DNA from 3 places in the Paracoccus aestuarii genome. Region 1 is predicted to be linked to each of the others. Evidence: riboswitches for the same ligand, from Rfam matches in the RefSeq annotation. Region 1 holds a riboswitch; each other region holds the start of a gene.
The links. Region 1 has a riboswitch for cobalamin ahead of JHW48_RS01815 (energy-coupling factor ABC transporter permease). Riboswitches for the same ligand answer to the same signal wherever they lie in the genome.

Region 1 (9,995 bases):
CCCCTATCCCGAAGGCGTCGGCCCCGAGGACGACCTGCCCTTTGCCGATCCGATGACGCTGGCCGATCCGATCACGCCTTGGTTCTCGGTCAAGGAGGCGGTGCTGCCCTTCGCCCGCTTCCCCGGCGTTGACACGCTCTTGGGCCCCGAGATGCGCTCGACCGGAGAGGTCATGGGCTGGGACCGCAACTTCGCGCGCGCCTTCCTCAAGGCGCAGATGGGTGCTGGCACCGCCCTGCCGACCGAGGGCCGCGTGTTCCTGTCGGTCAAGGATGCCGACAAGACGCCCGCTCTGGCCCAGGCCGCGCGCGATCTGGTGGCAATGGGCTTCACGCTGGTCGCGACCTCTGGCACGGCGGATTTCTTGGATGCCGAGGGCGTGGCCTCGACCCGCGTGAACAAGGTCTACGAGGGGCGCCCGAACATCGTCGACCGTCTGAAGAACGGCGAGATCGCGATGGTCCTGAACACGACCGAAGGCGCCCAGGCCATCGCCGACAGCCGCGATATCCGCGCCGTCGCCCTCTATGACAAGATCCCCTATTTCACCACGGCCGCGGGCAGCATCGCCGCCGTGGCTGCGATCAAGTCGCGCGAGGAGGGGGAAGTCGGGGTGAGGTCGTTGCAAGCTTAGATAGTCAGCGCATAGCATTTTATCAATCAGCTTCGCCGGACTTCATTCCGGCGAAGCTGACGGTACACGTTTCACGTTTACCTTGATAGGCTCGCCGATCGCGAAACTCGCCGCTATGGCCAATGATCGCGAAAACGAAAACCTCTACCAGCCACTGCATAAGCAACCAAGCCTCGTACAGTTCAACGGCATCCGGCACATAGTTCTGGTCTTGATGGACGAGTTTGTTCCGAATGAACGAAAGTGCGGCTAGACCGTCTGTGAGACTCCAAGCCCTCGCCACCCTTTCTACAGCCGGACTGTGTTGGCAAACAGGGTGATCGATTCGCAGGAAGCTGATTGTGGCACGCAGCTTGTCAGCAAATTCTTTACTGTCCTTAATCAACCTTTGCGACCAGCCTGCCATCCGCTCAAGTATGTAGTAGGTCGTGTTGACAAAAGGGATTCCTCTGGCAGTCGTCGTATGATTCAAGCTCATCTCTACGTGGGAGATGAACTTGGCACGCAACCTGATATCCGACGATGAGTGGACCTTCTTCGAAGGCTTCATTCGTGCCGTCCGGCACGCTAACGGGCGGAAACCCGCGAACCATCGTCTTGTTCTCGATGGAATTTTCTGGATCGCAAGGACTGGTGCGCCATGGCGTGATCTGCCCGAAGAGTTTGGCAAGTGGTCCTCGGTCTACCGTCAGTTCCGCCGCTGGACTTTGGCGGGACTGTGGGAGGATATCCTGGATGCGCTGAACCACGCTGAGATCGCGCCAGACAAGCTCCAGATGGTTGATAGCACTGTGATCCGCGCGCACCATCATGCGGCGGGCGCAAAAGGGGGACTCCGAAAGAGGCTCTTGGCCGTTCGAGAGGTGGGTTCTCGACCAAGATCCATCTCAGGGTCAACGGCGCAGGCCTCCCGATGAGGACCGAGATCACGCCGGGGCAAGAGTCCGATTACACCGGCTACGATCTGGTGATGGCCGACAATCTTCCACAGCCCGCCGTTCTGGTCGCCGACAGGGGCTATGACTCTGATAAAATTCGGGAAGACATCGAGAGCCGCAACGCCCTGCCCATGATACCGATGCGAAAGAACCGAAGGGTGCGCAAGGCTGTCGACATGACCATCTATACCCTGCGCAACATGGTCGAGCGCTGCTTCAACAAGCTGAAAAACAGCCGCCGCCTGGCAACCCGCTACGACAAAACCGCCGAAAGCTTCCTCGGCTTCGTCGACGTCGCCTGCATCAGGCTCTGGCTCCGCCATTTGTCAACATGACCTAGACGAAACCACGCCAACCCCTTATACCCCACTCCGCTTAATCATCTCCTTCAGCAGCGCCCTCTTCCCCCTCTCGCTGATCCGGCGGGGTCCTTCTATCAGCACCCCCGCCCCAAGCTCCGAGGTGAACGCGGCGGCTCGTTGCCCGTGCCTGCCAGCGCAGCGGCTCCCGAAGCTCAGGCCGAGCGCGCCAGCAGGTAGCAGTCCATGATCCAGCCATGGGCGGCGCGGGCGGCGGTGCGGGTGGCCTCGATGCGGGGGGCGGCCTCGGCCAGGGGGCCGTGGTCCAGGCGCTCTTGGGGCATGCCCAGATAGGCGCCCCACCAGATCTCCAGCCCCTCTGGCGGCAGCGTCGCGAAGGCGCAGCCGCCGTCCAGCATCACCACTGCGCGGTCGCAGTCTGGGGGCCAGCCGCCTTCGCGCAGCTGGCGGCCGGTGGTGATGCGGACCTCTCCGCCAAGGGCGTTCAGGGGGATGGCATGGGCCGCGCACAGCGCCTGGATCGCCGTGATGCCGGGGATCACCCGCGGCCGCCAATCCAGCCGCGCCGCGATCCGCAGGCTGCTGTCATAGAGCGACGGATCGCCCCAGACCAGCATCGCCACCGTGCCGCCCTGCGGCAGGTCCACGGCCTGCGCCCAGGCCGCGGCGATGGCGTCGTGCCAGGCCTCGACCCCGTCCAGATAGGGCAGGGACGGGTCGCGGCGGGGCAGGTCGACATGGGCAACCGCGCCGTCGGGGCGGTGGCGGGCCAGCATCGCGTGGCGCAGATGGGCTAGGTCCTCCTTGCCCGCGCCCTTGCGGGGGATCAGGACCAGGTCGGCCTCCTGCAGGGCGCGGACGCCCTGCAGGGTCAGGTGGTCGGGATGGCCGGTGCCCGCCCCGATCAGCACCAGCTCGATCATGCGTAGAGCCGCGGCGTGACCAGCCCGCTGCCGCGCAGGCCGCGCGCGGCCTTGGCGCCTGCCAGCACCGCCAGATCGACCAGCGGCTCCAGCGCCAGGACCAGCATATAGGCCGCGCCGAAGGACAGGATGCCGGGCAGCGCCTCGGCCCCCTGGCCATAGAAGGCCCAAAATGCAACCCAGACCACGATGCCGCCCTGATAGGCCGCCGACAGCGCCAGCGCCTGGCCATAGCGCAGGTCCACATAGGCCGTGCCCGGCGCGATGATCCGCCGCGCCACCGCCTGCAGCGCGAACAGCGGCACCAGCAGCGTCGTCACGTTCATCCCGTATTGCGGCAGATCGAAGGGCGCGAAGACCAGCCCCTGGATCAGCAGGCCAAGCGCCAGCCCGATCGCCGCGGGCGCGGCCCCCAGGATCAGGAACAGGGTCGAGCCGAGGATCAGGTGCACCTCGGACACGCCCACGGGCCAGGTCGGCAGGACCTCGAAGAACAACAGCGTCGCGGCCGTGGCCAGGCCCGCCCGCGCGGCCAGCGATGCCGCGCCCTGCGCGCGCAGCGCCCCGGCCGCCAGCTTCAGGGTATAGAGCCCCGCCGCGGCTGCGGTCGCATGGCTCAGGATGATCTTGGCGCCGGTGACGACGCCTTCCTCGATATGCATGTCACACTCCTTCGGCCGTCCACCCGACGGCATGGGGTTGGCTGACATGGCCGGTCTCCTGGCTCGCGGGTCGTGGCGCGGCGTCGGCCTTCCCGGATCGCTCCAGTGGCCATGGGTGACGCGCGCTCTCCGCATACAGTCGCGGGGGCGGCCGGGGCTTGGGGCGCCGCGATTGGGTCCGCCCTTCCCCGTTCCCGATGAAGCCCGACGCTGAGCGTCTGACGGGCACCATGCAGTGCCATCACCTAGACGTGATCGCCCCGTCCGCGTCAAGCCGAGGCTGGGGCGATCAGGTGAAAGAAGGTGCCGGTGACCTGATCGCGGCGGCTGCCGGTCTCGGGGACCTCGGCGCCGGTCGCGTCGGTCACGCGGGCCAGGGGCGCGTCGGGCTGGGACAGGACCGTGGCATAGTGGAATTCATGCCCGCGCAGCGCCACCCGCCCCAGCCCCGGCAGAGCGGTCAGCGGCTCGGCTCGGCGGTATCCCAGATGCATCCGGCGCTTGGCATAGCTGGTCTCCAGCCCCAGCAGGCCCAGCATCGGGTGGCGCAGCCCATCGGCATCGACCAGCCCCGCCCCAAGCGCCATATAGCCGCCGCATTCCCCATGCACCGGCCGCGTCGCCGCAAAGCGGTGCATGGCCGTGCGGAAGCCGTTGCAGGCGGCCAGCCGGGGCGCGTGCAACTCCGGGTATCCGCCCGGCAGCCAGCAGCAATCGGCGCCGTCATCCGGCCCCTCATCCGCCAGCGGCGAAAAGGGCAGGATCGTGGCCCCGGCCCGCCGCCAGGCCTCCAGCACATGCGGATAGACGAAGCTGAAGGCCGCGTCGCGGGCCAGCGCGATCCGTCCCCCCGGCGGCGTCAGCGGTCGGGGCGCGGGGGCCTCGGGCAGGGCACGATGGGCGGCGGCGGCGATGATCGCCTCCAGGTCGCAATGCGCGGCGATGAACTCGCCCGCATGGTCCAGGATGGCCTGCAGTCCCGCCGTCTCCTCGGCCTGAATCAGACCCAGATGGCGTTCAGGCAGGGTGATGTTGCCCTGACGCGGCAGGCTGCCCAGCACGCGGATGCCCGCCTGATCCATCCCCTCGCGGATCAGCCGGTCGTGGCGCGGCGAGGCCACGCGGTTCAGCACCACCCCCGCAAAGGGCAGATCGGGGCGCAGCGTGGCAAAGCCCCGCGCCGTGGCCGCCGCCGATTGCGCCTGTCCGCCCACGTCCAGGATCAGCACCACGGGCCAACCCATCATCTGGGCGATTTCCGCGCTGGAGCCGATGCCGGTTTCCCCCGCGGTCGCCACCCCGTCGAACAGGCCCATCGACCCCTCGGCCAGGACCAGATCGGCGGGCGGTTGGCCGGTCGCATGGGCGATCAGCCGCCCCGGCTCCATCGCCCAGGCATCCAGGTTGAAGCTGGCTCGCCCCGAGGCCGCCAGGTGGAACCCCGGATCGATGTAATCCGGCCCCGACTTGAAGGGCTGCACCGTGAGTCCCTGCCGGCGCAACGCGGTCAGCAGGCCCAGCATCAGCATCGTCTTGCCCGTCCCCGATGCGGGGGCGGATATCATCAGACCCGGGGTCATTCCGGAAACCTCGGCGCGTCGCCCACGGGGCGATAGCGGCGGTCATAATCGGCGGCGTAAAGGCGGCTGTCCTCGAACCCCTCGCCCGCCAGCGCGGGGCCGACCAGGATCAGCGCGGTGCGGTCGATGCCCTGCGCGTCTACCGTTGCCAGGGTCGCGCGGATCACCCGCTGGTCCGGCCAGCTGGCCCGCCAAACCACCGCCACCGGGCAGTCGGGGCCGTAATGCGGGGTCAGATCGGCCACCACCTGCTCCAGCGCGTGGATCGACAGATGGATCGCCAGCGTCGCTCCGGTCGCGGCGAAGGCCGCCAGCGTCTCGCCCCCGGGCATCGAGGATGCGCGCCCCGGCGTCCGGGTCAGAACCACGGATTGCGCAAGGCCCGGCAGGGTCAGTTCGGTCTGCAGCGCGGCGGCGGCGGCGGCGAATGACGGCACGCCCGGCGTCACGTCGAAGGGGATGTCCAGCGCTCGCAACCTTCGGATCTGTTCCCCCATCGCGGACCAGACCGACAGATCGCCGGAATGCAGCCTCGCCACGTCCTGGCCCGCCGCATGGGCGGCGGCGATCTCCTCCATGATCCGGTCCAGCGACAGGGGCGCGGTGTTCACGATCCGCGCGCCGGGCGGGCAATGGGAGAGCAGCGCGGCAGGCACCAGCGACCCGGCATAGAGGCAGACCGGGCAGGCCGCGATCAGGTCGCGGCCGCGCAGGGTGATCAGGTCGGGCGCGCCGGGGCCTGCGCCGATGAAATGGACGGTCATGGAACCTCTGCGATCGCGATGGTGACGGGACCGAAGGTCCGGCGCGGATGGGTCAGGCGGCCGCCCGCCGCAAGGGCGGCGGCCTCGGCCACCGATCCGGTGCCGAAGGCGGCCAGGATGCGGGCGGATTGCGTGGGTGTGGCGACGCCTGCCACCGCGACCAGGTGCAGGGGCAGGGTGCGGGCCCGCGCCAAGGGGCGCAGCTCGGGCGCGCGTTCGGGAATGGTGGCCAGCGCGTCGGCGCCGCCCGCGGCCTCCAGCGCGGCCAGCAGGGCGGGCAGGGGGGTGCCCGGGCGGCAGCCTATTCCGGCGATGCGCATGTGACGCTCCATTGCACGATCGGGCGGGCGGGGGTCCAGCCGCGCATCCGGCCCAGGGGCGCGGCCTCGGCGATGTCGATGCGCAGCAGGCGGCCGCCGTGATCGGCGTGCCAGCGGGCCAGCAGCGATTCCGTCTCCAGCGTCACAGCATTGGTGACCAGCCGCGCGCCGGGGGGCAGGCGGGCCCACAGCGCCTCCAGCAGCGCCTGCGACGCGCCGCCGCCGACAAAGACCGCATCAGGGGCGCCGGGCGGCAGCGCCTCGGGGGCCGAGCCTTCGATCACCGTGACCCGCCCCCCCAGGCCGAAGGCGTCCAGATTGGCGCGGATGGTGGCGATGCGGTCGGCGCGCGGCTCCACCGTCACGGCGCGGCCCCCGGCCAGCGCCCATTCCACCGCGACCGATCCCGAACCGCCGCCGATATCCCACAGCACCTCTCGCGCGCGCGGGGCCAGGGCCGCCAGTGTCAGCGCGCGGATGGGCGATTTGGTGATCTGCCCGTCATGGGTGAACAGCGCATCCGCCCGCCCCGGCACCGCAGGCAGGCCAAAGCCACGCGGCAGATCCGCCCCGTCGATGGCCACCGCCACCGGTGCCGCGCAGGTCAGGGCAAAGCCGTCGGCGCGCGTGCTGCGCACCCGTTCGGACGGCCCGCCAAGACGCTCCAGCACCGTCAGCCGCGCAGCCCGCGCGCCCTGTCCGACCAGCCATTGGGCCAGCGCGGCGGGCGCGTCGCCATCGCGCAGCGTCGCGATGATCCGGCAGCCGCGCACCAGATGCGGCCGCAGCCGCGCGAAGGGGGCGGCATGCAGGCCCAGGGTCGCGGTGTCTTCCAGCCGCCAGCCAAGCCGGCCCGCCGCCAGCGACAGCACCCCCGGCGCGGGCAGGGCGCACCATTCGTGACGCTCCAGCGCCGCCGCGATGCTGCCCCCCGCCCCGCACCAGAAGGGATCGCCCGATACCAGCGCCGCCACCCGCCGCCCCCGCAGCGCCAGCAGCGGCGCCAGATCGAAGGGCACCGGCCAGGCCCGCCCCCGCGCGCCCACCCCCACCAGGGCCAGGTGGCGCGGGCCGCCAAAGACGACCTCGGCAGCCTCTAGCGCGCGCAGGCTTGCGCCGGGCAGGCCGTCCGGTCCATCTTCGGTGATCCCGATGATCGTCAGCCAAGGGTCAGACATGCGACGCATCCTGCTGCTGGGCGGCACGAGTGAGGCCAGCCGCCTGGCCGCCCTGCTGGCCCGCGCCGGTGTCGCGGCGGTCTTCTCCTATGCCGGACGGACCGAGGCGCCCATCTCCCAGCCCCTGCCCACGCGGATCGGCGGCTTCGGCGGGGTCGAGGGCATGGCGCGCTACCTGCGGGACCAGGACATCGGCGCGGTCATTGATGCGACCCATCCCTTTGCCGCCCAGATCAGCCGCAATGCGGATGCCGCCTGCCGCGCGGGCGGCGTGCCGATGCTGATGCTGCGCCGCCCCGCCTGGCCGGTCGATCCCGGCTGGAGTCGCATTCCCGACATCGCGGGCGCGGTCGCGGCGCTGCCTTGCGCGCCCACCGGCGTGTTCCTGGCCATCGGCAAGCAGACCTTGGCGCCCTTTGCCGCCCTGCCGCATCGCTGGCTGCTGCGGCTGGTCGATGCGCCGGGTGCGCCGCCCCTGCCCGGCGCGCAGGTCGTGCTGGCGCGCGGCCCCTTCACAGTCGCGGGCGACCGGGCGCTGATGGCCGCGCATGGCATCACCCATCTGGTCGCCAAGAACAGCGGCGGCGCGGGGGCGCGGGCGAAGCTGGACGCGGCGCGCGATCTGGGCGTGCGGGTCGTGCTGATCGACCGGCCCGCGGCGCCCGACCGGCCGCAGGTCGACACGCCGGAACAGGCGCTGGACTGGCTGCATCAGACTGCCCCCCGGGGGGTATAGACCCACCGGCCCACCCGCCGCGTGGCGCGGTTGCCGACCAGCACGACGGTGCGCATGTCGGCCATGTCGGGCGTGGCCTCCTCCAGCGTGACCACGCGCAGCGCCTCGTCAGGCGTGGTGACGGCGCGGGCAAAGATCATCAGGCGTTCGGGTTCGCATTCCTCGCGCAGCACCTCCAGCACGCGGGCAAAACCTGCGGGTCGGCTGGCCGAGCGCGGGTTGTAGAAGGCCATCGCGAAATCACCCCGCGCCGCGTGGCGCACCCGGTGTTCGATCAGCGCCATGGGTTTGAGGTTGTCCGACAGGTTGATCGCGCAGAAATCATGGCCCAAAGGAGCGCCTGCCCGCGCCGCCGCCGCCAGCATCGCGGTGATGCCGGGCAGGATGCGGATGTCGGGGTCGGCGCCCTCGGCCTCCAGCGCCTCGAACAGGGCGGAGGCCATGGCGAAGACGCCGGGATCGCCCGACGAGACGATCACCACCCGCGCGCCCTGCGCTGCCAGGGACAGAGCATGGCGGGCGCGGTCCAGCTCCACACGGTTGTCGCTGGCATGCAGGGTCAGGCCGGGCCGAGCCGCCACCCGCGCGACATAGGGGATATAGCCGATCACGTCCGTCGCCTGATCCAGCGCGGCGGCGACTTCGGGGGTCACCATGGCGTCAGACCCCGGCCCCAGCCCCGCGACGGTGATCCAGCCGGTCATTCCGCCACCCGCGCCATGGGGCGCCGTCCATGACCATGGACCAGCAGGATGGCGAAATAGGGGCAGTCGTCATCGGCCACCTCCGCCACAGGCGCGATGCGCTGGCCGGGCATGGTGCCGCGTTCGATCAGCCAGGCATCCGCCAGACGCCCGGACGCCGCCAAGGCGCGGCGCAGCTTGGGCAGGTTGCGGCCGGTCTTCATCACCACCAGCGCGTCGCTGCCCTGCATGTGGCGGATCAGGTCCGCCTCGGGCAGGGTGCCCATCAGCACGGTCAGCACGTCATCGCCCCAGGTCATCGGCTGGCCTACCGCGTTCCAGCAGCCGACCATGCCGGGAATGCCGGGGATCACCTCGACCTCGGCCAGTCCGGTCAGCCGCACCTGCAGATGCATGAAGCTGCCATAGAGGAACGGATCGCCCTCGCACAGGACCACCACATCCTCGGTCTGGGCCAACTGTGCCAGACGCGCGGCCCAGAGGTCATAGAACCCCGCCAGCGCGTCGTTGTAATCGGGATGATCGAAGGGGATCTCGGTCGTGACTGGATATTCCATCGGGTATTCGACCGCATCCGGGGAGAGCATCCCCTGGACGATGCGCCGCGCCTGACCGGGACGGCCGGGTTTCCTGAAATACGCGACGTGGCGCGCGGCGCGCACCGCCCGGTCGGCCCGGACCGAGATCAGGTCCGGATCGCCCGGCCCCAGACCCGCGCAGATGATGCGTCCCATCATTCCCTCCGGCTGGCCAGCGCGTTGATCGCGGCGACGGTGATGGCCGATCCGCCCAACCTGCCGCGCACGACGACCGACGGCGCGGGCGGTGCGGCCATCAGCGCGTCCTTCGATTCCGCCGCGCCGACGAAGCCCACGGGGCAGCCGATGATCGTGGCGGGGCGGGGGCAGGCGGGGTCCTCCAGCATGGTCAGCAGGTGAAACAGCGCGGTAGGCGCATTGCCGATGGCCACGACCGCCCCCGCCAGATGCGGCCGCCACAGCTCAAGTGCTGCGGCGCTGCGGGTGTTGCCCATGTCGCGCGCCATATCGGGCACGCGCGGGTCGCGCAGGGTGCAGATCACCGCGTTCTCCGCGGGCAGGCGGGCGCGCGTCACGCCCTCGCTGACCATATGCGCGTCGCAGAGGATCGGCGCACCGGCGGCCAGCGCGGCGCGGGCCGCCCGCGCCATGCCGGGGGTGAAGGCCACGTCACGCTCCAGCCCCACCAGGCCCGCGG
Region 2 (9,995 bases), 130 kb from region 1:
CGCCCTGTCCGAGATCTATGCCGCGGGCATCGACGGCGCGCGCACCCAGGTCCAGGCCACCAAGGCATCGGTCGAGAACCTGAACCTGCTGGCCCAAGGCCGGGGCGAGATCGCCTTCGCCCTGGGCGACAGCGTCCAGATGGCCTGGGAGGGCAACGAGGAGGCGGGCTTTCCGCGCCCCCTGACCGAGCTGCGCGCCATCGCCGCGATCTATCCCAACTATATCCAGATCGTGGCCGATGCCGGCGCGGGCGCCACCACGCTGGAGGATCTGCGCGGCAAGACCCTCTCCGTGGGCGCCCCCGCATCGGGGACCGAGCTGAACGCCCGCGCGATCTTTGCCGCCGCCGGGATGGGCTATGACGATCTGGCCCGCGTCGAATACCTGCCCTATGCGGAATCGGCTGAGCTGATCAAGAACCGGCAATTGCAGGCGACGCTGCAATCCTCGGGGCTGGGCGTGGCCTTCATCCAGGACCTGTCGGCCACCCATGACATCACCATCGTCGAGATCCCCGAGGATGTCGTGACCGCCATCGGCGAACCCTTCGTCCCCGCCACCATCCCGGCGGGCACCTATGCGGGCATCGACCAGGACATCGCCACCGCGGCGGTGGGAAACATGCTGATCACCCATGAAGGCGTCCCGGAGGAGACCGCCTATCAGATGACCAAGCTGATGTTCGACAACCTGGACCGCATGCGCAGCGCCCATGGCGCGGCGGGCGACATCACCGCCGAGACGGCGCTGGACGGCCTGCCCATCCCGCTGCACCCGGGCGCCGAACGCTATTATCGCGAGATCGGCCTGATCGACTGACCCCCCCCCAGCCCGCGCCGAAAGGGCGCGGGCATCCCCCCTTGCGGAGCGCGCCATGAGATCCCCCACCCCCGCCAGCGGGCCCGTCCCGGCCGACCGGAACCGCCTGGACCCCAATGCCGAGGCCGAGGTCAGCGAGGGCCTGCCCCCCGGCTTCGGCACCGGCATCCCCGGCCGCGTGGCCTTCTGGCTGGCGGTGGTGTTCTCGCTGTTCCAGCTGTGGGCGGCGGCCTATGGCACCCTGCCCAGCCAGATCGTGCGGGCGATGCATGTGGGGTTCCTGCTGCTGCTGGGCTTCGTGCTGGTGGGCAACCTGGTGGCGCGCAGCCGCATGGGCCAGGCCTTCTACTGGGCGCTCGGGCTGTTGGGCTTTTCCACCGGGCTCTATCAATGGATGGAATATGTGCCGCTGATCCGGCGCACGGGGTTTCTGAACCAGACCGACCTGATCATGGGCACCGTCCTGATCGTGCTGGTCTTCGAGGGCGCGCGGCGGCTGATGGGCTGGCCCTTGGCGGTGATCGCGGGGATCTTTCTGGCCTATTGCTTCTTTGGTCAGCACCTGCCCGCGCCCTTCATCCATCGCGGCTATGGCTATGACCAGATCATCGAGCATTTCGCCTTCGGCACCGAAGGCATCTATGGCAGCCCGATCTATGTCAGTTCGGCCTATATCTTCATCTTCGTGGTCTTCGCGGCGTTTCTGGAACGGGCGGGGATGCTGAACCTGTTCAACGATTTCGCGCTTGGCATGGTGGGCCATGTACGGGGCGGGCCCGCGCAGGTGGCCACGCTGTCCTCGGCGCTGATGGGCACGATCTCGGGCTCGGGGGTGGCGAATGTGGTGGCCTCGGGCCAGTTCACCATCCCGATGATGAAGAAGTCGGGCTTTCGCCCCGCCTTCGCGGGCGGGGTCGAGGCGACGGCATCCATGGGCGGCCAGATCATGCCGCCGGTCATGGGCGCGGTGGCCTTCATCATGGCCGAGACGCTGAACGTCCCCTATGCCCGCGTCGTGCAGGCGGCGGTGATCCCGGCGATCCTCTATTTCGGGGTGGTGTTCTGGATGGTCTGGCTGCAGGCCGGGCGCGACAACCTGCGTGGCCTGCCGCGCGAGAGCCTGCCGAATCCCTGGCACGCGGTGCGCGACCAGTGGCCGCTGGTCCTGCCGCTGGCGGCGCTGGTCTATCTGCTCTTTGCGGGCTATACGCCGATCTTCGCGGGGACGATGGGGCTGGCACTGGTGACGGTGCTGATCCTGGGCACGCCGCTGGCCGCGATGATCGGGCCGTTTGCCTTCCGCATGGTCTTCTGGGTGGCGCTCGGGGTGGCGGCGGCCAGCTTCGTGGAGTTCGGCGTCAACCTGCTGGCCATCGTCATCGCGGGGCTGATGGTCGCCTGCGCGCTGCTGAAGGGCGCGCGCCCCACGCTCGGGATCATCCGCGACGCGCTGGCACAGGGGGCCAGGAACGCCCTGCCGGTGGGCATGGCCTGCGCGATCGTGGGCATCGTGATCGGCACGCTGACACTGACCGGCATCGCATCGACCTTCATCGGGGCGATCATCGCGGTGGGCCAGAACAACCTGTTCCTGTCGCTGCTGCTGACCATGCTGACCTGCCTGGTGCTGGGCATGGGCATCCCGACCATCCCCAACTACATCATCACCTCGTCGCTGGCCGGCCCCGCGCTGCTGGAGCTGGGGGTGCCGCTGCTGGTCAGCCACATGTTCGTCTTTTATTTCGGGATCATGGCGGACCTGACGCCGCCGGTCGCGCTGGCCTGCTTTGCCGCCGCCCCCATCGCGAAATCGACGGGGCTGAAGATCTCGATGCAGGCGATCCGGCTGGCGGCGGCGGGGTTCATCATCCCCTTCATGGCGGTCTATACGCCGTCGCTGATGCTGCAGGACGGGGGCGCCATCGCCGAGGCCTGGGGCTATCCGGTCGAGGTGGCCTTCGTTCTGGTCAAGACGGTGGTCGGCGTGGGCCTCTGGGGGGTGGCGGTGGTCGGATACCTCTTTGGCCGCACGACCTTGGGCGAACGGCTGCTGGCCATGGCGGCGGGGGTGTCGATGATCCTGGCCCTGCCCAACAGCGATGCGATCGGCTTTGGCCTGGCGCTGGCCTTTCTGGCTGCGCATGGGCTGCGGCTGCGGCGGGCATGATCTGTCTGGGTGCCGGGGCGGCGGTGATCCTGGCGCTGAGCGGGCCGGATTTCACGCTGGACTGGTCCCATTCCGTGACCCGCGACCGCTGGTGGGAACGCTGGCGCGCCGATGCCGCGGGGCTGGCCCCGGTCGAGGCGCGCATCGCCGGGCCCGGCGCGGGGATCGACCTGCCCCCCGATGCCGTTCTGCGCGACGGCGTGTGGCATTTCACGCCCCATCTGCCGCCCCGCCCCGAGGTCACGCTGGCCGCATCCGGGGCCACGGGCGGGGCTTGGCGGATCTGCGCCCGGGGCGAATGCCACGCCCTGCCCGAGGACCGCGGCCCGATCCGCCTGTGGCAGGCGGCCGATTGCGATCAGGGCTGAAACCGCCAGACCGCCTGCCCATCCGCCGGATCGGTCAGCCGATGGGCGCGGATGCCGAAGACCCGGCCCAGCAGCGCGGGCTCCAGCACCCGGTCGGGCGGCCCCGCCCGGACCAGCCGACCCGCCTGCATCACCGCCACCCGGTCGCAGCGCAGCGCGTGGTTCAGGTCATGCAGCGCGATGACCACCGCGATGCCCAGCCCCGTCACCAGGTCCAGCAGCTGCAGCTGGTGGCGGATGTCCAGATGGTTCGTCGGCTCGTCCAGCAGCAGGATTTGCGGCGCCTGGACCAGGGCGCGGGCGATATGGACCCGCTGGCGTTCGCCCCCCGAAAGCGAGGCCCAGTCCCGGTCCTCCATCCCCGCCAGCCCGACGCGGGCCAGGCCGTCCGCAACGCGCGCGTCGTCCGCCGGGCCCCAGGGATTGTCGCGGTCCAGCCAGGGGATGCGGCCCAGACCTGCGGCCCCCGCCACGGTCAGCCGGTCGGCCGTGTCGGCGAATTGCGCGACGAAGGCCAGCCGGCGGGCGACCGCGCGGCGGGGCATCCGGGCGATGTCCCGCCCGTCCAGCAGGACCCGGCCCGTATCCGCCCGCGCCAGCCCCGCCAAGGCCCGCAGCAGGGTCGACTTGCCCGACCCGTTGGGACCGACCAGGCCCAGAACCTCGGCCCGCCCGACCCGCAGCGAGACATCGTCCAGCACCCGGGCCCGGCCGCGGCGCAGATGCAGGGCGCGCGCCTCCAGCACGGTCATCGGGGGCCTCCGTGGCGGATCAGGATGACGGCGAAGATCGGCGCGCCGATCAGCGCGGTCACCACGCCGATGGGCAGGACCTGGCCCGGGATGACGATGCGCGACAGGATGTCGGCCCCCACCAGAAAGACCGCCCCGATCAGCGCCGATGCCGGGATCAGCCGCCCATGCCCGGTGCCGACCAGCATCCGCGCCGCATGCGGCACGACCAGCCCGACAAAGCCGATGGCCCCCGCGATGGACACCATCACCGCCGCGGCCATGGCCGTGACGCCGATCAGCACCACGCGCACCGGGCCCACCCGGACGCCCAAGGCGGCGGCGGCCTCGGGGCCGAAGGCGAAGGCGTCCAGGCTGCGCGCATGGGCCGTCACCACGACCAGCGCGACAAGCGCCGCGGGCAGGGCCAGATGCACATCGGGCCAGCGCACCCCCGACAGGTTCCCCAACAGCCAGAACATCAGCCCGCGCGCCTGTTCCGCATTGGCCGATCGCGCGATGATGAAGGCCGTCAGCGCGTTGAACAGCTGCGACCCCGCGATGCCGGCCAGCACGATCTGGCTCGTCGCCTGCGCGCCCGCGCCGGCCAGCCGCGCCAGCCCCGCGACCAGCAGGAACGCCCCTACCGCCCGCCAGCGCCCCCGCCCCCATCGGCACCATGCCCGCGCCGAGGCCCGCCACCGTGACCAGCACGGCCCCGGTCGAGGCCCCCGCCGATATGCCCAGCAGCCACGGATCGGCCAGCGCATTGCGCAGCAGCGATTGCAGGACCAGCCCGCAGATCGCCAGCCCCGCCCCGCAGGCCCCGCCACCAGCGTGCGCGGCAGGCGATAGGCGCGCACGATCCCCGCCTCGATCGCATCGGGCGCGGGCAGGCCCAAGACCGGCCCCGCCAGCGCCCGCAGGACGGTGCCGGGGGGATGGGCGGGCGTCTCGCCGATGCAGATGCCGGCCAGCAGCGTGACCGCCAGCACCGCCCCCACCCGCAGCGCGGCACCGCCCCGCCCCGCGCGCAAGCGCCCCGGGGGCGGCCAGGGATCCGTCCGTCACGGGGCCAGCCCGGCCATGGCCTCGGTCAGGGCCTCCAGCCCGTCGAACATGCGCAGGCCCGCATGCATCGCCTCGGCATCCAGGATGACGATGCGATCCTCGCGCACGGCGGTCATGCGGCTGGTCACCGGGTCGGACCGCAGGAAGTCCAGCTTGGCCTCGTGATCGTCGGCGGGAAAGCGGCGGCGGTCCATCCGCGCGATCACGATGACCGAAGGATCGGCGCGGGCGATGCTTTCCCAGCCCACGGTCGGCCATTCCTCGTCCGACTGCACGACGTTGCGCAGGCCCAGCTGGTCCAGCATCCAGGCCGGGATGCCGCGCGCCCCCGCGACATAGGGATCGACCTCCAGATGCGCGGAAGAAAACCAGACCACCGCCGAGGCGTCGGGCAGGTCCAGCCCCCGAGCCCGGTCCACCGCCGCCGCCTGCCGGGCGCGCAGATCGGCCTGCAGCGCCCGCCCGCGATCGCCCAGGCCCATCATCCGCGCCATCTGGTCGACCGAGGCATAGAGCGTCTCGATGTCGAAATCCGCCTCGCGCGTGCCGTCGGCGCCCACGGTATTGTCCTTGGCCGCGCAATCGGTCGGCATGACATAGACGGGGATGCCCAGATCGGCGAACTGTTCGGGCCGACCGACCACGCCCTGCGCGCCGATCATCCATTCGAACATGGTCACCACCAGGCCGGGCCGGCGGTTCACCACGGATTCGAAGCTGGGCATGTTGTCGGCGATGCGCGGCACGCCCGCATCGGCATCGGCATGCCGGGGCAGCACCGCGTTGAACCACAGCGCGGTGCCCGCCATGCGGTCCTCGGCGCCCAAGGCATAGAGGATCTCGGTCGTGGACTGGCCGATCGAGACGACATTGGCGGGCGGTTCGGCCAGCGTCACGGTGCGGCCGCAATTCTCGATGGTCAGGGGGTGGTCGGCCAAGGCCGCCGCGGGGAACAGCGCCAGCAGGGCCAGCGGCAGGATACGCGTCATCTGTCTTCCTTCCCGAAAACAGGGGGAAGGGCCGCGACGGACCGCACGCGATGCCAGACGGGACGCGCCATGCCGGACCCGCCCGCGCACCCCGCCCGGTTCAAGTGTCAAGCGATGGCAGGTCTCCTGACTGGCGGATACGGCGTCCCCGGCCTTCCCATCCCGCAGGGGGACAGTGGCATCGTCGGGGGGCCTGGCCGCTTACAGTTGCGGGGGCAGTCGCGGGTTCGGCGCCTGATGGCTACACCTCACCGCGTTCCCTTTTCACCCGCGCGCAGCCTGTGGCGCACGGGAACCATCGGCGCCTGCATGGCCCGCGCGCGCCCGGGCGTCAAGCGCGCATCACAGGATCCACAGCCGGATCAGCCAGGCGACGGCCCCCAGGGCCGCCACGCTGGCCACCCACAGGGCCACGAACCACGCGATCCGCGACAGGCCGCGGGGCATCAGTGATACCCCTCGTTCGGGTCGATCTTGCCGCGGAACACCCAATAGGAATAGGCGGTATAGGACAGGATGATCGGGATCAGCACCGCCGCGCCGACCAGCATGAAGATCTGGCTGTTCTCGGGGGCGGCGGCCTCCCAGATGGTGACCTCGACCGGGACGATATAGGGATACATGGAATAGCCCAGCCCCGCGAAGCCCAGGACGAACATCCCCAAGGCGCAGAGGAACGGCCAGTAGTCGTGATGGCGCACCATCAGCGTGCGGAACATCCCCAAGGCCAGCAGGCCCACCATCGCGGCGACGCCTGCTGCCAGCACGATGTTCCAGCCCCCGAACCAGCGGCTGTAATAGCCGTCCTGCAGGAACGGCGTCCACAGGCTGACCACGCCCATGAAGGCCACCGTCGCCAGGCCCAGCAGCCAGGCCCGGCCGCGCATGCGTTCCTGCAGGCGGCCTTCGGTCTTCATGACCAGCCAAGTCGCGCCCAGCAGCATGTAGCCCACCGCGACCGCCAGCCCGACCATCAGCGTGAAGGGCGTCAGCCAGTCCCACCAGCCGCCGGAATAGCTGCGCGCGGCCTTGTCGATGTCGATCCCCTGCAGCAGCCCGCCCAAGGCCACGCCCTGCGCGACGGCCGCCATGGTCGATCCGCCGATGAAGGCCAGATCCCAGACCGGGCGCCAGCGCTTGGTCTTCCATCGGAACTCGAAGGCGACGCCGCGAAAGATCAGCGCCAGCAGCATCACGATGATCGGGACGTAAAGCGCGGGCAGGATCAGCGCATAGGCCAGCGGAAAGGCCGCGAAGAGGCCGCCGCCCCCCAGGACCAGCCAGGTCTCGTTGCCGTCCCAGACCGGGGCCACGGAATTCATCATCACGTCACGGTCATGGCCCTCGGGCTCGACCGCGAACAGCATGCCAAGGCCCAGGTCGAACCCGTCCAGCACCACATAGACCAGCACCGCGAAGGCGATGATGAAGGCCCAGATGACGGTCAGGTCGAAGGATACTCCGTCTGCGATGGGCATGGTCATTCTCCGGGCTGGATGCTGCGGGTCTTGTGCTGCTGGGCGGGGGTGGTGCCGGCGGTGCGGATGGGACCGTCGGCATGGTCCTTCATCCGCGGTTCGGCCACCACCGGGGCGCGGTTCATCAGCCGCATGATATAGTATGTCCCGGCCCCGAACACCGCGAAATAGACGATGACGAAGGCGATCAGCGAGGACCCCACCGCCGCCGCGTCCAAGGGCGCCGCGCTATCCGCGGTGCGCAGATAGCCATAGATCGTGTAGGGCTGGCGGCCGACCTCGGTCGTGATCCAGCCCGCCAGCACCGCGACCAGCCCCGATGGCGCCATGATCAGCGCCGCGCGGTGCAGCATCGGGCTGTCGAACAGCGTGCCGCGCCAGCGCGACCAGGCTGACCACAGCCCGATCCCCAGCATCGCGAAGCCCAGCATCACCATCACCCGGAAGGACCAGAAGACGATGGCGACGGGGGGCTGATCCTCGATCGGGATGGTGTCGAGCCCCGCCAGCGGCGCGTTCAGGTCATGCTTCAGGATCAGCGAGGACAGCTTGGGGATGCCGATGGCGTAATCCAGCCGCTGTTCGGCCTGATTGGGCAGGCCGAACAGATAGAGCGGCGCGCCTTCGGGATGGCTTTCGAAATGACCCTCCATCGCCATGACCTTGGCGGGCTGATGTTCCAGCGTGTTCAGCCCGTGGATGTCGCCCAGAAAGATCTGCACCGGCGCAAAGATCGTGGCCATCCACATCGCCATCGAAAACATTGTCCTCGTGGCCGGGCTGACCCGGTCGCGGCGGTGGCGGTGGCGCAGCAGGTGCAGCGCCGCCACGCCGCCCACGATGAAGGCCGTGGTCAGATAGGCCGCCGTCACCGTATGCGCCAGACGATAGGGGAAGGAGGGGTTGAAGATCACCTGCCAGAAATCCGTGGGCAGGAACTGGCCCGTATCGGGGTCGATCATGAAGCCCGCGGGTGTGTGCATCCAGCTGTTCACCGACAGGATCCAGAAGGCGGATATCGCCGTGCCCACCGCCACCGCCAGGCAGGCGATCATGTGCAGCGTGGGCCCCACCCGGTCGCGGCCGAAGAGCATGATCCCCAGGAACCCGGCCTCCAGGAAGAAGGCCGACAGGACCTCATAGGCCATGGGCGCGCCGATGGTCGGCCCCGCCTTGTCGGAAAAGACCGACCAGTTGGTGCCGAACTGATAGGACATGACGATGCCCGACACGACGCCCATCGCAAAGGCCAGGGCGAAGATCTTGACCCAGTACCGGAACAGATCCAGGTATTTCGTGTCCTTGGTCCACAGCCACAGCCCGTTCAGCACCGCCAGAAAGCTGGCCAGGCCGATGGTGAAGGCGGGGAACAGGAAATGAAAGCTGACGGTAAAGGCGAACTGGATTCGCGCCAGCAGCACGGCATCGGCAGTCTCGAACATCGGGTGCCTTTCACGGCGGGGGCACGCGCCTTGGGCGTGGCCGGTTCAGATGCGGCGCGGGCGCGCCCATGACCCGACTGTGCCAGCATGGCGGCGCGATGCAACCCGCCGCCATGTCGCAGCCCCGCGCCGCTGTGGCGCGTCTGCATCACCGCGCGTCAGTAGCGGCGGGTGCGCTGTTCGTGGGTGCGCAGGCTGTCGCAGATGCGCGTTTCCGGGTCCAGGCGGACATAGTCCTGCGCGCTGATGACCTGCATCTCCATCCGGCGGTTCCAGCCGCCGAACCAGCGGTCGCGGATACCGTTGCGATAGAAATTCCCCATGATCTGATCGACATAGGGCGGGATGATCTGCGTGCCCTGGATGCGCGGCGCGTGGAACCCGATGCGCGCGTTCGGCCCCAGGCAGGCATTGGGCATGGTCGTCAGGATCGTGCAGGCCGACCGGCAATAGCCGCGGATGCGCACCTCGCGCCCCGATGCGGCCAGCTGTTCGCGGGTGCGCACCATCTCCAGCACGTTGCCGCCGCGATTGTCCCAGACCTCGATATAGGGGCCGTTGCGCTGGATGCTGGACTGCTGCGCGGCGGCGGGGGCGGCCAGCGCGGCGGAGAGGGTCAGGGCAAGGGCGATCAGGGCTTTCTTCCCCGCCAGAGTGCCGCCGCGGCGGGGCCAAGTGAAATCACGTTCCGGCGACGACGTGATGGACCCCCGGAGGGCCCGGGCGCGTTCCCCCGGTGATCCACGTGACGACCACGCAACGAAAGGAAGACCCATGTTCCGTCTGCTGAAGCTGTTCGCCCTGTTCAAGCTGTTCCGCCGGTCGCGCCGCCACCGGTAAGCGCCTCTTTTCCCGACGGGGCGAATCGCTTATGTGCGGCGGATGCAGCAGAACCCGCCCGATCTTCGCCCCGACCTCGCCCGTGCGCG
Region 3 (9,995 bases), on a different replicon from region 1:
TGCGGCCTCGTGCCGCGGGCGGCGGATCTCGGTCGCGCCGCCGGGGTCGCGCGCGTCCAGATAGGTATAGCTGCCGCCCAAGGTCAGCGCGTCGGTCACCGCGATGCGGCCCGACAGCTCGACCCCCTCGCGCGGGCTGCGGCCGGTGCGGTTGCGATAGGAGAATGCGCCCGCATCGGTGACGAAGAACTCGATCTCGTGGTCCAGACGCTCGCGGAACCAGGTCAGGTCGATGATGCCGCCGGCCAGCTGGGTCTCGATTCCGATGTCGATGCTGCGGTTGATCTCGGGGCGCAGGTCGGGATTGCCGATCGTGCCGAAACCGCCGAAAAGCTCGATGAAGGACGGGCTGACCAGCCCCGTCCCCGCCGAGGCATGCAGTCGCAAGGGCCGGTCCGGCACCTGCCAGGACCCGGCGACGGTCCAGCTGGTGAAATCGGCGAATTCGCGGTTCCGGTCGCGGCGCAGCCCGGCCTGAAGGTCCAGCCCCCCGTCCAGCGCGGCGCGGTATTCCAGCGCGACCGAGCCCATCCGCCGGTCGCGGCCCTGGGCGAAGGTGTTGGTGTCGCGCTGGCGTTCGGCCAGCAGGCTGACGACCTGGCGCGCATCCGCCGCGCTGCCGTCCAGGCCCAGGGTGGCGCGGTATTTCAGCTTCACCGTCTCGCCCCGACTGTCCACGTCATCGGCGGGGCGGCGCTTCTCGATGGTCTGCTGCAGGTCGATCCGGTGGGACAGGGCCGCGCCCTCGGGGGCCAGCTCGGCCCAGATGCCCCCTTGGAACTCGTCGCGATCGTCGATCAGGTCGGCATCGACGACATAGCCCGCCGCGTCGCTGGCGAAGAAATCCGTCACGTCGCGGCCGATCGTCTCGGTCGACCGGCGCAGCACCGTGCCGAAGCGCAGATCCGGGGTCGCGGCGAAATCGCCCGACAGGCCGATGGTGCGCCGGTTCGTGCCGTCGCGCCCGCCGCCATCGCCCGACTGGTCGAAGCCCCGATCCTCGCGCGCCGACAGGGTCAGGGCCACGCCGCCCCGATCACCGCGCTGCGTAACCCAGGCCGATGCGGCACCGCCATTGCCCAGCTCGACTCTGCCGCCCGCGGCGCGGCCTGGCTCGGCCCGGCGGGTGATGATGTTGACCACCCCCGTCGAGGCGTTCGAGCCATAGGCCACCGATTGCGGCCCGCGCAGCACCTCGATCCGCTCGACATGATCCGTGTCCAGCCCCGAGAAGAAATATTCGTCGCCCCCGCCCACGGCTTCGATTCCGTCGATCAGAACGAGGACGTGGCGACCATCGCCCCCGCGAACGCGCAGCTGGGTCAGGTTGCCGGAGCTGCTGACCGACAGGCCGGGCAGGCCGCGCAGCGCCTCCTGGACGGTGACCAGGCCGCGCCGGCGGATCTCGTCCCCCTCGATCACGGTATGGGCGCGGGCAAAGCCCTGCTGGGGCACGGGGGCCAGCCCGCCCGAGATGACGATGCCGTCCAGCAGGACGGGCTGGCCTTCTTGGGACAGTGCAGCTGTGGGCAGGGCGGCGGCAAGCGCCAGGATCGACAGGGGACGACGCATCGGTCGGACCTTTCCAGGATGCAGGCGGGGCCTGCGGCACAGAACGATGCCCGGCGCATGGCGATGCCGGGCGGTGACGGACACCTCTGCGGGAAAAGGCCGCTTTCCTGGCGCGCCCCGCACCGGAAATGGGTGAGTGCTGCGGCAGGTCTCCTGGCTTGCGGGTCAGGGCTCGGGCCCGCCTTCCCGGATCGCTCCAGTGGCTGCGGGGGCCGTCGCTCGCCGCTTACTGTTGCGGGGGCAGCCGCGGATTGACCCTGTCGGGCGACACCGGCGTTCCCATTTCATCCGACCGCAAGGCCGGAACCGTAGCGCGGCCTTCATGCAAATCCCGCGCCGGGCTGTCAACGCCCAAGCGCGCGGTGGGCGCTAACGGGATCTTAGGACCTTTGGCCTAAACCTGACGCCGTCACAGAACCCGGAGCGCGCGATGAAAGCCCGAATTCCCAAACTGACCCTGCGCCAGCGCACGATCGCCACCAGCGTGGTGCTGATGGCGACGCTGGCCTTCGTGCTGGTGGGGGCCTTCACCCTGACCAAACGCGACAGCCTGATGGAAAGCGCCGAGAGCCTGCAGCGCGTGACGCTGCGCGTCCTTGCCCATGAGCTGCGCAACCAGTTCGAGGGCTTTTCCGCCACCGAACAGGCCGACGGCACGCTGAGCGACGTCGTCTGGCCGGTGATTCCCGATTTCGACGACCATGCGATGATCGACAGCGTCGGCGCCCAGACCGCCGAGACGGCGACGATCTTCCGCCGCGACGCCTCGGGCCAGTTCATCCGCATGACCACGAACGTCATGCGCCCGGACGGCACGCGCGCGGTGGGCACGGCGCTGGACCCGCAGGGCCCGGTCCATGAGGCCATGCTGCGCGGCGAATATTTCGCGGGCCAGGCCAACATCTTGGGCGAGGACTACATCACCGCCTATCTGCCGATCCGCAACGCCCAGGGCGAGGTTCACGGCGTGCTCTATGCCGGGACGGCGATCTCGCAGATCAACCAGGTCCTGCAGCGCAGTATGGGGGTCGCGCTGGCGATCACGCTGTTGGCACTGGCCGTGGCCTGCACCATCAATTCGGTCATGACGCGGCGCGGGATGCGGCCGCTGGTGGCGCTGGACGGGGCGATGCAGGACGTGGCCCAAGGCGATTACGACCGGCCCATCCCCCATACGGACCTGCGCGACGAGGTCGGATCCATCGCCCGCAGCCTGCAGATGTTCCGCGACAACCTGGCCCAGGCCGATCGCGACCGCGAGGCCGTCGCCGCCAGCCGCGCCGAGGCCCAGGCCGAGGCCGAGGACCAGGCCCGCAAGCAGGGCCGCGCCGTGTCGGACCTGATGGCCGGGCTGCAGCGCCTGGCGCGGGGCGACCTGACCGCGCGGATCGAAAACCCCGCCCATGACCCCTTCCCGGCCGATTACGAACAGCTGCGGTCCAGCTTCAATCAGGTGGCCACCGATCTGTCGGGCACGATGATGCGCATCGTCGACGTGGCGCGCCAGGTGCAGGGCGGATCCGAGGAGATCACCTCGGCCGCCGAGGATCTGGCCAGCCGGGCCGAGACCCAGGCCGCCACGCTGGAGCAATCGGCCGCCGCCCTGACCGAGCTGACGGCCAGCGTCGAATCGACCGCGGGCCTTGCCCGCTCGGCGCAGGAGGTGTCGTCGGACAACCATGCCATCGCCGAACAGGGCCGCAGCGTCGTGGGCGAGGCCATCGCCGCAATGAAGCGCATCGAGGCATCCGCCGAACAGATCAACCGCATCATCGCGGTGATCGACGACATCGCCTTCCAGACCAACCTGCTGGCGCTGAACGCGGGCGTCGAGGCGGCGCGGGCGGGCGAGGCGGGGCGCGGCTTTGCCGTCGTCGCCTCCGAGGTGCGGGGCCTGGCGCAGCGCGCATCCGACTCCGCGCGCGAGATCAAGGGCCTGATCTCGGATTCCTCGACGCATGTGCAGGCGGGTTCGACGCTGGTCTCGCGCACGGGGGGCAGCCTGGAACAGATCCTCGACCGGGCGCGGTCGATTTCGGACCAGGTGGCCTCGATCGCGCTGGCGGCCAATGACCAGGCCATCGCCCTGGCCGAGATCAACCAGGGCGTCAACCAGTTGGATCAGGTGACCCAGCAGAACGCCGCCGTGGCCGAACAGGCGAATGCGGCCGCGGCCTCGCTGAACCAGCAGGCGCGCGAGCTGAACGGCGCGCTGGCGGGCTTCGACACGGGCGCGCGGATGCAGGCCGCCCCGGCCCGCGCCCCGGCCCGCGTGGTCCAGGCCCCGCGCCAGGCCCGCATGGCCGAGTTCTGATCCCGATCAGCGGCGCCGGCGCGATGCGTGCCGGCGCCAGACCTCGATCATCCAGGTCAGCATGACCGCGTTCAAAATGTGCCACATGAAATGCGTCCCGAAGGGCGTGACGTCGCAAAGCGGGATGTCCAGGCTGCGGAAGGTCAGCGAGGCGACCAGGATCGCCGCCCCGATGGCCAGCCCCCGCGCCGTGTCCGGGTCGCGCCGCCACAGGATCGCCGCATAGGCCAGGATCAGCGCCGGCACCGGCGCATAGCCCGCCGAGGATCCGATCCCCGGGATCAGCGCGAAGACCGGCACCGTCACCGCCGCATAGGGCAGGAAGGCCAGCGTCGCCACCCCCGCCAGCCACGGCCGCATCCCCAGGAAATCCCGGCTGGCCGCGAAGATGTAGACCAGGATGAAGGCCAGGATCGGCAGCACGTCCATCAACCCCGTCAGCCGGTTGGCATGGGTGTGAAACAGCCAAGACCCGATGCCGATCACGAACAGGATCGCCGCCAGCAGCCGCCCCGTCCCCATCCCCGGCCCCCGCAGCCGCGGGGCGATCACCGCGGCCCCGATCAGGAAGGCCAGGTTGGTGACGGCGTTGATCGGCTCGGACCAGTAGTCGGGGCCGGTCCTCTCGCAATAGGCGTTCACGGGTTCCAGCCAGCTCATCGCGTCTCCCTTCGCATGTCACGCCCATGGGGCCATGCCCGGCCGCCGGTGGCAAGGGCGGGCTTGCGCATGTAAAACGAACGCTTTACACCCGCCCCATGGAAAAACGGGACGAGATCATCGCCGGCGCCATGGGCGTCTTCGAGCTGCAAGGCTTTCGCGGCATCGGCGTCGATGCCGTGCTGGCGCCGTCGGGGGCATCGACGCGCACGCTCTACAAACATTTCGGGTCGCGCGACGGGCTGGTCCTGGCGGTGGTGGAGCGGCGGCACCAAGCCTTCATGCGGGCGCTGGCCCGGCTGCCCGATCACGGGATCGAGCCGCTGTTCCAGGCCTTGGCCGACTGGCTGGTCGATCACGGCGCGCATGGCTGCATGTTGCTGCGGGCGCGGGCGGAATATGCCGCCGCCAGTGACGCGGTCGCGGCCTTGGTCGCCCGGCAGAAGACCGAGTTCCGGGGCGAGATCGCGCGCCGCGTCCGAACCTGCCTCGGCCGCCCGGACGAGATGCTGACCACCCAGATCTGGCTGCTCTTCGAGGGTGCGACCGCCGCCGCCGCGGTGGCCGGACCCTCGGTCATCGACGCGGCGCTGTCCGCCGCACAAGCCCTTCTGTCCCGCGCCGCATCGGAGCCGTCATGACCCGCACCCCCCCGGCCAGCAGCCTGATCGGCGCGGCCTTCGCCCTGACCGCCCTGGCCTATGGGCTGTCGCGATTCGCCTTCGGCCTGCTGATGCCCCAGATCAAGGCCGAGCTGGGCCTGACCCCGATCCAGGCGGGCTGGATCGGCAGCGCGGGCTTCGGCGCCTATTGCATCGGCGTTGTGGTGGCGCTGCTCGTCGTGCCCCTCTGGGGGCCGCGCCGGGTGGCGGTGCTGTCGGGGCTGTTCGCCACGGGGGTTGGGGATGATCGGGGCGGCGCCATTGGGGACGGTGGTCTTCGCGGGCATGGCGCTGGCGGGGCTCAGCACCGGGCTGGCCTCGCCGCCCTTGGCCGCCGCCGTCGCGCGCTGGATCGCCGAGCCGCGCCGCCCCGCCGCCAACGGGCTGATCAATGCGGGCACGGGGGCGGGGATCATGCTGTCGGGCTTGGCGGTCATGGCCTTCGCATCCGCCTGGAGGGAGCTTTACATGGCCTTCGCCGCCATGGGCGCGGCGATCACGCTGTGGCTGTGGCTGACCATCCCCCCCGGGCGGCTGCTTACCGATGCGCCGACCGGCCCGGCCGGGCGGGGGCAGGGGGTGGTGGCGCTCGGGCTGGCGGGGCTGCTGATGGGGGCGGGCAGCACGGCGGTCTGGACCTTCGGCGCCGACATCCTGCAGGACCGGCTGGCGGTCACCGATCGGGGCATCGCGCTGGCCTGGATCGTGCTGGGCGCGGCGGGGCTGACCGGAGCGGTGACGGGCGTGCTGACCGACCGGTGGGGGATCGGCGCGGTGCACTGGCTGGCCTTGGGGCTGATGGGGGCGGCGCTGGCCTGGCTGGCCGTGACGGGGCCGGGCTGCTGGGGGCCGCTCGGGGTGATGGCGCTGTTCGGGGCGGGCTATATCCTGTCGACCGGGGCGCTGCTGCTTTGGGGGATCGCGATCTTTCGCGGGCGGCCCGATATGGGCCTGGGGCTGGCCTTCCTGACCATCGCCGCGGGTCAGAGCGTCGGCGCCCCCGCCTTCGCCGCCCTGTCCGAGGCCCGGGGCATCGACACCGCCCTCTGGGCCGCGGTGCTGGTCATGGCGCTGGCCGCCCTGCCGGTCCCGCATCGGGGCGCACGCGTGGTCCCGGTCCCCGCTGCCTAGGCTCCAGACCCATTGATCTTACGGTCTTTGCATGATTCAGGCTCCTCAAGGAGACCTGATCGATGAGTAATCTTTACTGGCTGAGCGACGCCCAAATGGAGCGTCTGAAACCGTTCTTTCCCAAGTGCCATGGCAAGCCCCGGGTCGATGATCGTCGCGTCCTCAGCGGCATAATTTTCATCAATCGTAATGGGTTGCGGTGGTGTGACGCGCCGAAGGAATACGGCCCGGCCAAAACCCTCTACAACCGCTGGAAGCGCTGGAGCGATAACGGGGTTTTTGCCCGGATCATGGTCGGCCTTGCCGCCGAGAGCGCCGAGAACAAGACGATCATGATTGACGCGACCTATCTCAAGGCACACCGCACGGCCTCGAGCCTTGGGGTGAAAAAGGGGGGCGCGGGCGCCAGATCGGGCGCACCAAAGGCGGTATGAACACCAAGTTGCACGCTGTCGCCGATGCGAAGGGGCGGCCGATCGGGTTCTTCATGTCGGCCGGCCAGGTTAGCGATTACACCGGCGCGGCGGCGCTGCTGGGCAGCCTGCCGAAGGCTGAGTGGCTTCTGGCCGACAGGGGCTACGACGCTGATTGGTTCAGAGACGCTTTGAAAGACAAGGGGATAAAGGTTTGCATCCCCGGACGGAGGTCCCGCAAGAAGGTCGTCAAATACGACAAGCGGCGTTACAAAAGGCGTAACCGCATCGAAATCATGTTCGGACGTCTGAAGGACTGGAGGCGCGTCGCAACCCGTTATGACCGCTGCCCGGAAACGTTCTTCTCAGCGATCATGCTCGCCGCAACCGTCTTGTTCTGGCTGTGAAACTCAATGAGTCTGGAGCCTAGCGGCGGCGGACGGGGAACATGTCCTCGCCATATTGATGCAGCTTGACATGATGACGCCGGCACAGCCAGCGCACCTCCAGCGGGCGGTCATAGCTGTCGTGATGCGCGTCCACGACCTCGGCCCCGCAGACCTCGCAGGGCTCGCGCGTCAGGCGGCCGGCGGCCAGCGCCTTCTGGACCTCCAGATGGGCAATGTATTTCGCGGGATTCGCCCGACGCCAGCCCGCCTGGCGGGTGGCGCTGGTCAGCTGGGGCGCACGCCGGTCCTCGGACGGGCCATCCGGGGCGCCAACCGGCCCCGGATCGTCGCTCATCGGCCCTTGGCCCCCGAGGGGGGCGCGCCGGGCAGTTCGATATTGATCTCCAGGCTGGACATCTGGTCGCCGCGTTCCATGCGGACCTCGACATCCTCGTCGCCGATCGGCACATGCTTGCGGATCGCGGCGACGATGTCGCGCTGCAGCATGGGCAGATAATCGGCCTCGGGCGATCCGCCGGTGCCCCGCTCATGGGCCAGCAGGATCTGCAGCCGGTCCTTGGCGGTCTGGGCGCTTGGGGTCGGGCGCTTTCTGCGCGCAAAGCTGAACAGGCTCATGACGCGCGACCGAACAGGCGCTGCAGCAGGCCCGGGCGCGGCTCGCTGGCGATGCGCATCTCGACCGAGCCGCCGATCAGGCGCGAGACCGCGTCCTCATAGGCCTGCGCCGCGGCCGAGGGGCCGTCCAGCACGACCGGCGTGCCCACGTTCGACGCCTTCAGAACGGCCTTGCTTTCGGGCACGACGCCCAGCAGCGGCACGGCCAGGATCTCCAGCACATCCTCGACGGTCATCATCTCGCCACGCTCGACCCGTTCCTGGTCGTAGCGGGTGATCAGCACCTGCGCCTTGACGGGTTCGGCCCCGTCGGTCGCCGCGCGGTGGGTCTGGCTGCCCAGCAGGCCCAGGATCCGGTCGCTGTCGCGGACCGAGGAGACCTCGGGATTGGTCACCACCACGGCCTCGTCGGCGAAATGCATGGCCATCTGGGCGCCATGCTCGATCCCCGCGGGGCTGTCGCAGATGATATAGTCGAATTCGGTCTTCAGCTCGGTCAGGACCTTCTCGACCCCCTCGCGGGTCAGCGCGTCCTTGTCGCGCGTCTGCGAGGTCGGCAGGATCGACAGCGTGTCCAGCCGCTTGTCCTTGATCAGCGCCTGCTTCAGCTTGGCGTCGCCCTGGATGACATTGATGAAGTCGAACACCACCCGGCGCTCGCATCCCATCGTCATGTCCAGGTTGCGCAGGCCCACGTCGAAATCGATGACCACCGTGCGGAAGCCCTGCTTGGCCAGCCCCGCCGAGATCGCCGCGGAGGAGGTCGTCTTGCCCACGCCCCCCTTGCCCGAGGTCACCACGATGACCCGCCCCAGTGGCGGCTTGGTCCCGGATTCTGTCGTCATGCGATCACCTCCATGCGAAGTTTCTCATCCTCAAGATAGATATGCGTGCGCTGCTGGCGGACGGCCTCCTCCAGCGTCTCGCTGGTCTGATAGAGACCGGCGATGGCGACCAGTTCGGCGTTCAGGCTCTGGCAGAAGATATGCGCGGACTCGTCGCCATGGCATCCCGCGATGGCCCGGCCGCGCAGGGGGCCATAGACATGGATGTTGCCCGCCGCGATCAGCTCGGCCCCCGAGGCGACCGATCCGATCACCGTCAGATCGCCCTGTTCGGCCATGATCACCTGGCCCGACCGCACGGGCACGCGGATGACCTTGTTGCGCGGCGCGGCATCGGCGGCGGGCGGGTCCTGCCGGGCCTCCGGCGCCGCCGCGGCGGGCCGGGGCATGGGGGCGTCGCGGCCGGGGGCCACGGGGATCAGGCCCAGAGCCTCCAGCAGGGCGGGATCCATCGCGCCCGCATTCTCCAGCCCGAAGACCCGCAGGCCCTGGCCGCGCAGCCGGGCCACCAGCGCCCGCAGCCGGGCCGGATCGGCGGGGGCCGGGTCCAGGTTCAGCACCACCGGCGCGCCGGAAAAGAACTGCGGCGTGCGCCCCAGCTGGTCGTCCAGCTGCGCCAGCAGCGCATCGTCCAGCGCGCTGCCGTCGATGCGCAGCGCCAACGCGGTCAGGAAGCGTCCGCGGACCTGAAACTGGGCGGCCTGCGCCCGGGGCCGGGCAGATCGGTCTGACACGTCGAAACTGTGCTCCTGCTCTGGGCGGATCGCGAATCGGGATGCGCCGCTCTTGTCGGTTGCCTCTTTTTCACGAACGGGCGCGCGGTGAAAGCCATGGCGGCGGGATTGGGGCCGATCAGGCCGATATTCGCGCGTCGCCGCCCGGCCACTGGACATCGGGGGCCGATCGGTCAACCTTGCGCGAAGCACGATGGGGGACGGGATGAGCTATCTGGGAATCGATCTGGGCACCTCGGGGCTGCGGGCGCTGCTGGTGGACGGCGCGGGCCGGCCCCTGGCCTCGGCCGAACGGCATTACCGGGTCGAACACCCCCATCCGGGCTGGTCCGAACAGGACCCCGCCGACTGGATCGCGGCGCTGCAGGGCGCGGTGGGCCAGCTGCGGGCCGAGCGTCCGGAATTCGCCGATCTGGCCGGGATCGGCGTCGCGGGCCACATGCATGGCGCGACGGTGCTGGACGCTGATGACCGCGTGCTGCGGCCCTGCATCCTGTGGAACGACACCCGCAGCCATGTCGAGGCCGCGGCGCTGGACGCCGATCCGCGGTTCCGCGACCTGACCGGCAACATCGTCTTTCCGGGCTTCACCGCGCCCAAGCTGGCCTGGATGCAGCGGCACGAGCCGGACCTGTTCGA

Region 2: another riboswitch for cobalamin. It lies ahead of JHW48_RS01185 (ABC transporter substrate-binding protein); the one in region 1 lies ahead of JHW48_RS01815 (energy-coupling factor ABC transporter permease).
Region 3: another riboswitch for cobalamin. It lies ahead of JHW48_RS17690 (TonB-dependent receptor plug domain-containing protein); the one in region 1 lies ahead of JHW48_RS01815 (energy-coupling factor ABC transporter permease).

The regions. Positions count from the first base shown of each region.
Region 1 is NZ_CP067169.1:357,336-367,330, forward strand. Features, by position in the region: gene carB (carbamoyl-phosphate synthase large subunit) at 1-634, shown strand, start outside; gene JHW48_RS01800 (hypothetical protein) at 657-1,142, opposite strand; one part of gene JHW48_RS01805 (IS5-like element ISPaes1 family transposase) at 1,126-1,468, shown strand; one part of gene JHW48_RS01805 (IS5-like element ISPaes1 family transposase) at 1,468-1,907, shown strand; gene cobF (precorrin-6A synthase (deacetylating)) at 2,087-2,815, opposite strand; gene JHW48_RS01815 (energy-coupling factor ABC transporter permease) at 2,812-3,477, opposite strand; cobalamin riboswitch at 3,509-3,725, opposite strand; gene JHW48_RS01820 (cobyrinic acid a,c-diamide synthase CobB) at 3,747-5,057, opposite strand; gene cobM (precorrin-4 C(11)-methyltransferase) at 5,054-5,821, opposite strand; gene JHW48_RS01830 (cobalamin biosynthesis protein) at 5,818-6,141, opposite strand; gene cbiT (precorrin-6Y C5,15-methyltransferase (decarboxylating) subunit CbiT) at 6,123-7,319, opposite strand; gene JHW48_RS01840 (cobalt-precorrin-6A reductase) at 7,318-8,055, shown strand; gene cobJ (precorrin-3B C(17)-methyltransferase) at 8,031-8,759, opposite strand; gene cobI (precorrin-2 C(20)-methyltransferase) at 8,756-9,493, opposite strand; gene JHW48_RS01855 (precorrin-8X methylmutase) at 9,493-9,995, opposite strand, start outside.
Region 2 is NZ_CP067169.1:231,416-241,410, reverse strand. Features, by position in the region: gene JHW48_RS01210 (TAXI family TRAP transporter solute-binding subunit) at 1-820, shown strand, start outside; gene JHW48_RS01205 (TRAP transporter permease) at 876-2,987, shown strand; gene JHW48_RS01200 (DUF1850 domain-containing protein) at 2,984-3,355, shown strand; gene JHW48_RS01195 (ABC transporter ATP-binding protein) at 3,346-4,107, opposite strand; partial or broken gene JHW48_RS01190 (FecCD family ABC transporter permease) at 4,104-5,123, opposite strand; gene JHW48_RS01185 (ABC transporter substrate-binding protein) at 5,154-6,146, opposite strand; cobalamin riboswitch at 6,246-6,460, opposite strand; gene JHW48_RS01180 (DUF2474 family protein) at 6,489-6,593, opposite strand; gene cydB (cytochrome d ubiquinol oxidase subunit II) at 6,593-7,624, opposite strand; gene JHW48_RS01170 (cytochrome ubiquinol oxidase subunit I) at 7,627-9,066, opposite strand; gene JHW48_RS01165 (hypothetical protein) at 9,225-9,842, opposite strand; gene rimO (30S ribosomal protein S12 methylthiotransferase RimO) at 9,949-9,995, shown strand, end outside.
Region 3 is NZ_CP067171.1:126,404-136,398, forward strand. Features, by position in the region: gene JHW48_RS17690 (TonB-dependent receptor plug domain-containing protein) at 1-1,572, opposite strand, end outside; cobalamin riboswitch at 1,699-1,898, opposite strand; gene JHW48_RS17695 (methyl-accepting chemotaxis protein) at 2,003-3,886, shown strand; gene JHW48_RS17700 (ceramidase domain-containing protein) at 3,893-4,546, opposite strand; gene JHW48_RS17705 (TetR/AcrR family transcriptional regulator) at 4,645-5,187, shown strand; partial or broken gene JHW48_RS18720 (hypothetical protein) at 5,280-5,384, shown strand; gene JHW48_RS17710 (MFS transporter) at 5,452-6,339, shown strand; one part of gene JHW48_RS17715 (IS5-like element ISPaes2 family transposase) at 6,402-6,726, shown strand; one part of gene JHW48_RS17715 (IS5-like element ISPaes2 family transposase) at 6,726-7,159, shown strand; gene JHW48_RS17720 (hypothetical protein) at 7,179-7,496, opposite strand; gene minE (cell division topological specificity factor MinE) at 7,493-7,777, opposite strand; gene minD (septum site-determining protein MinD) at 7,774-8,622, opposite strand; gene minC (septum site-determining protein MinC) at 8,619-9,356, opposite strand; gene xylB (xylulokinase) at 9,562-9,995, shown strand, end outside.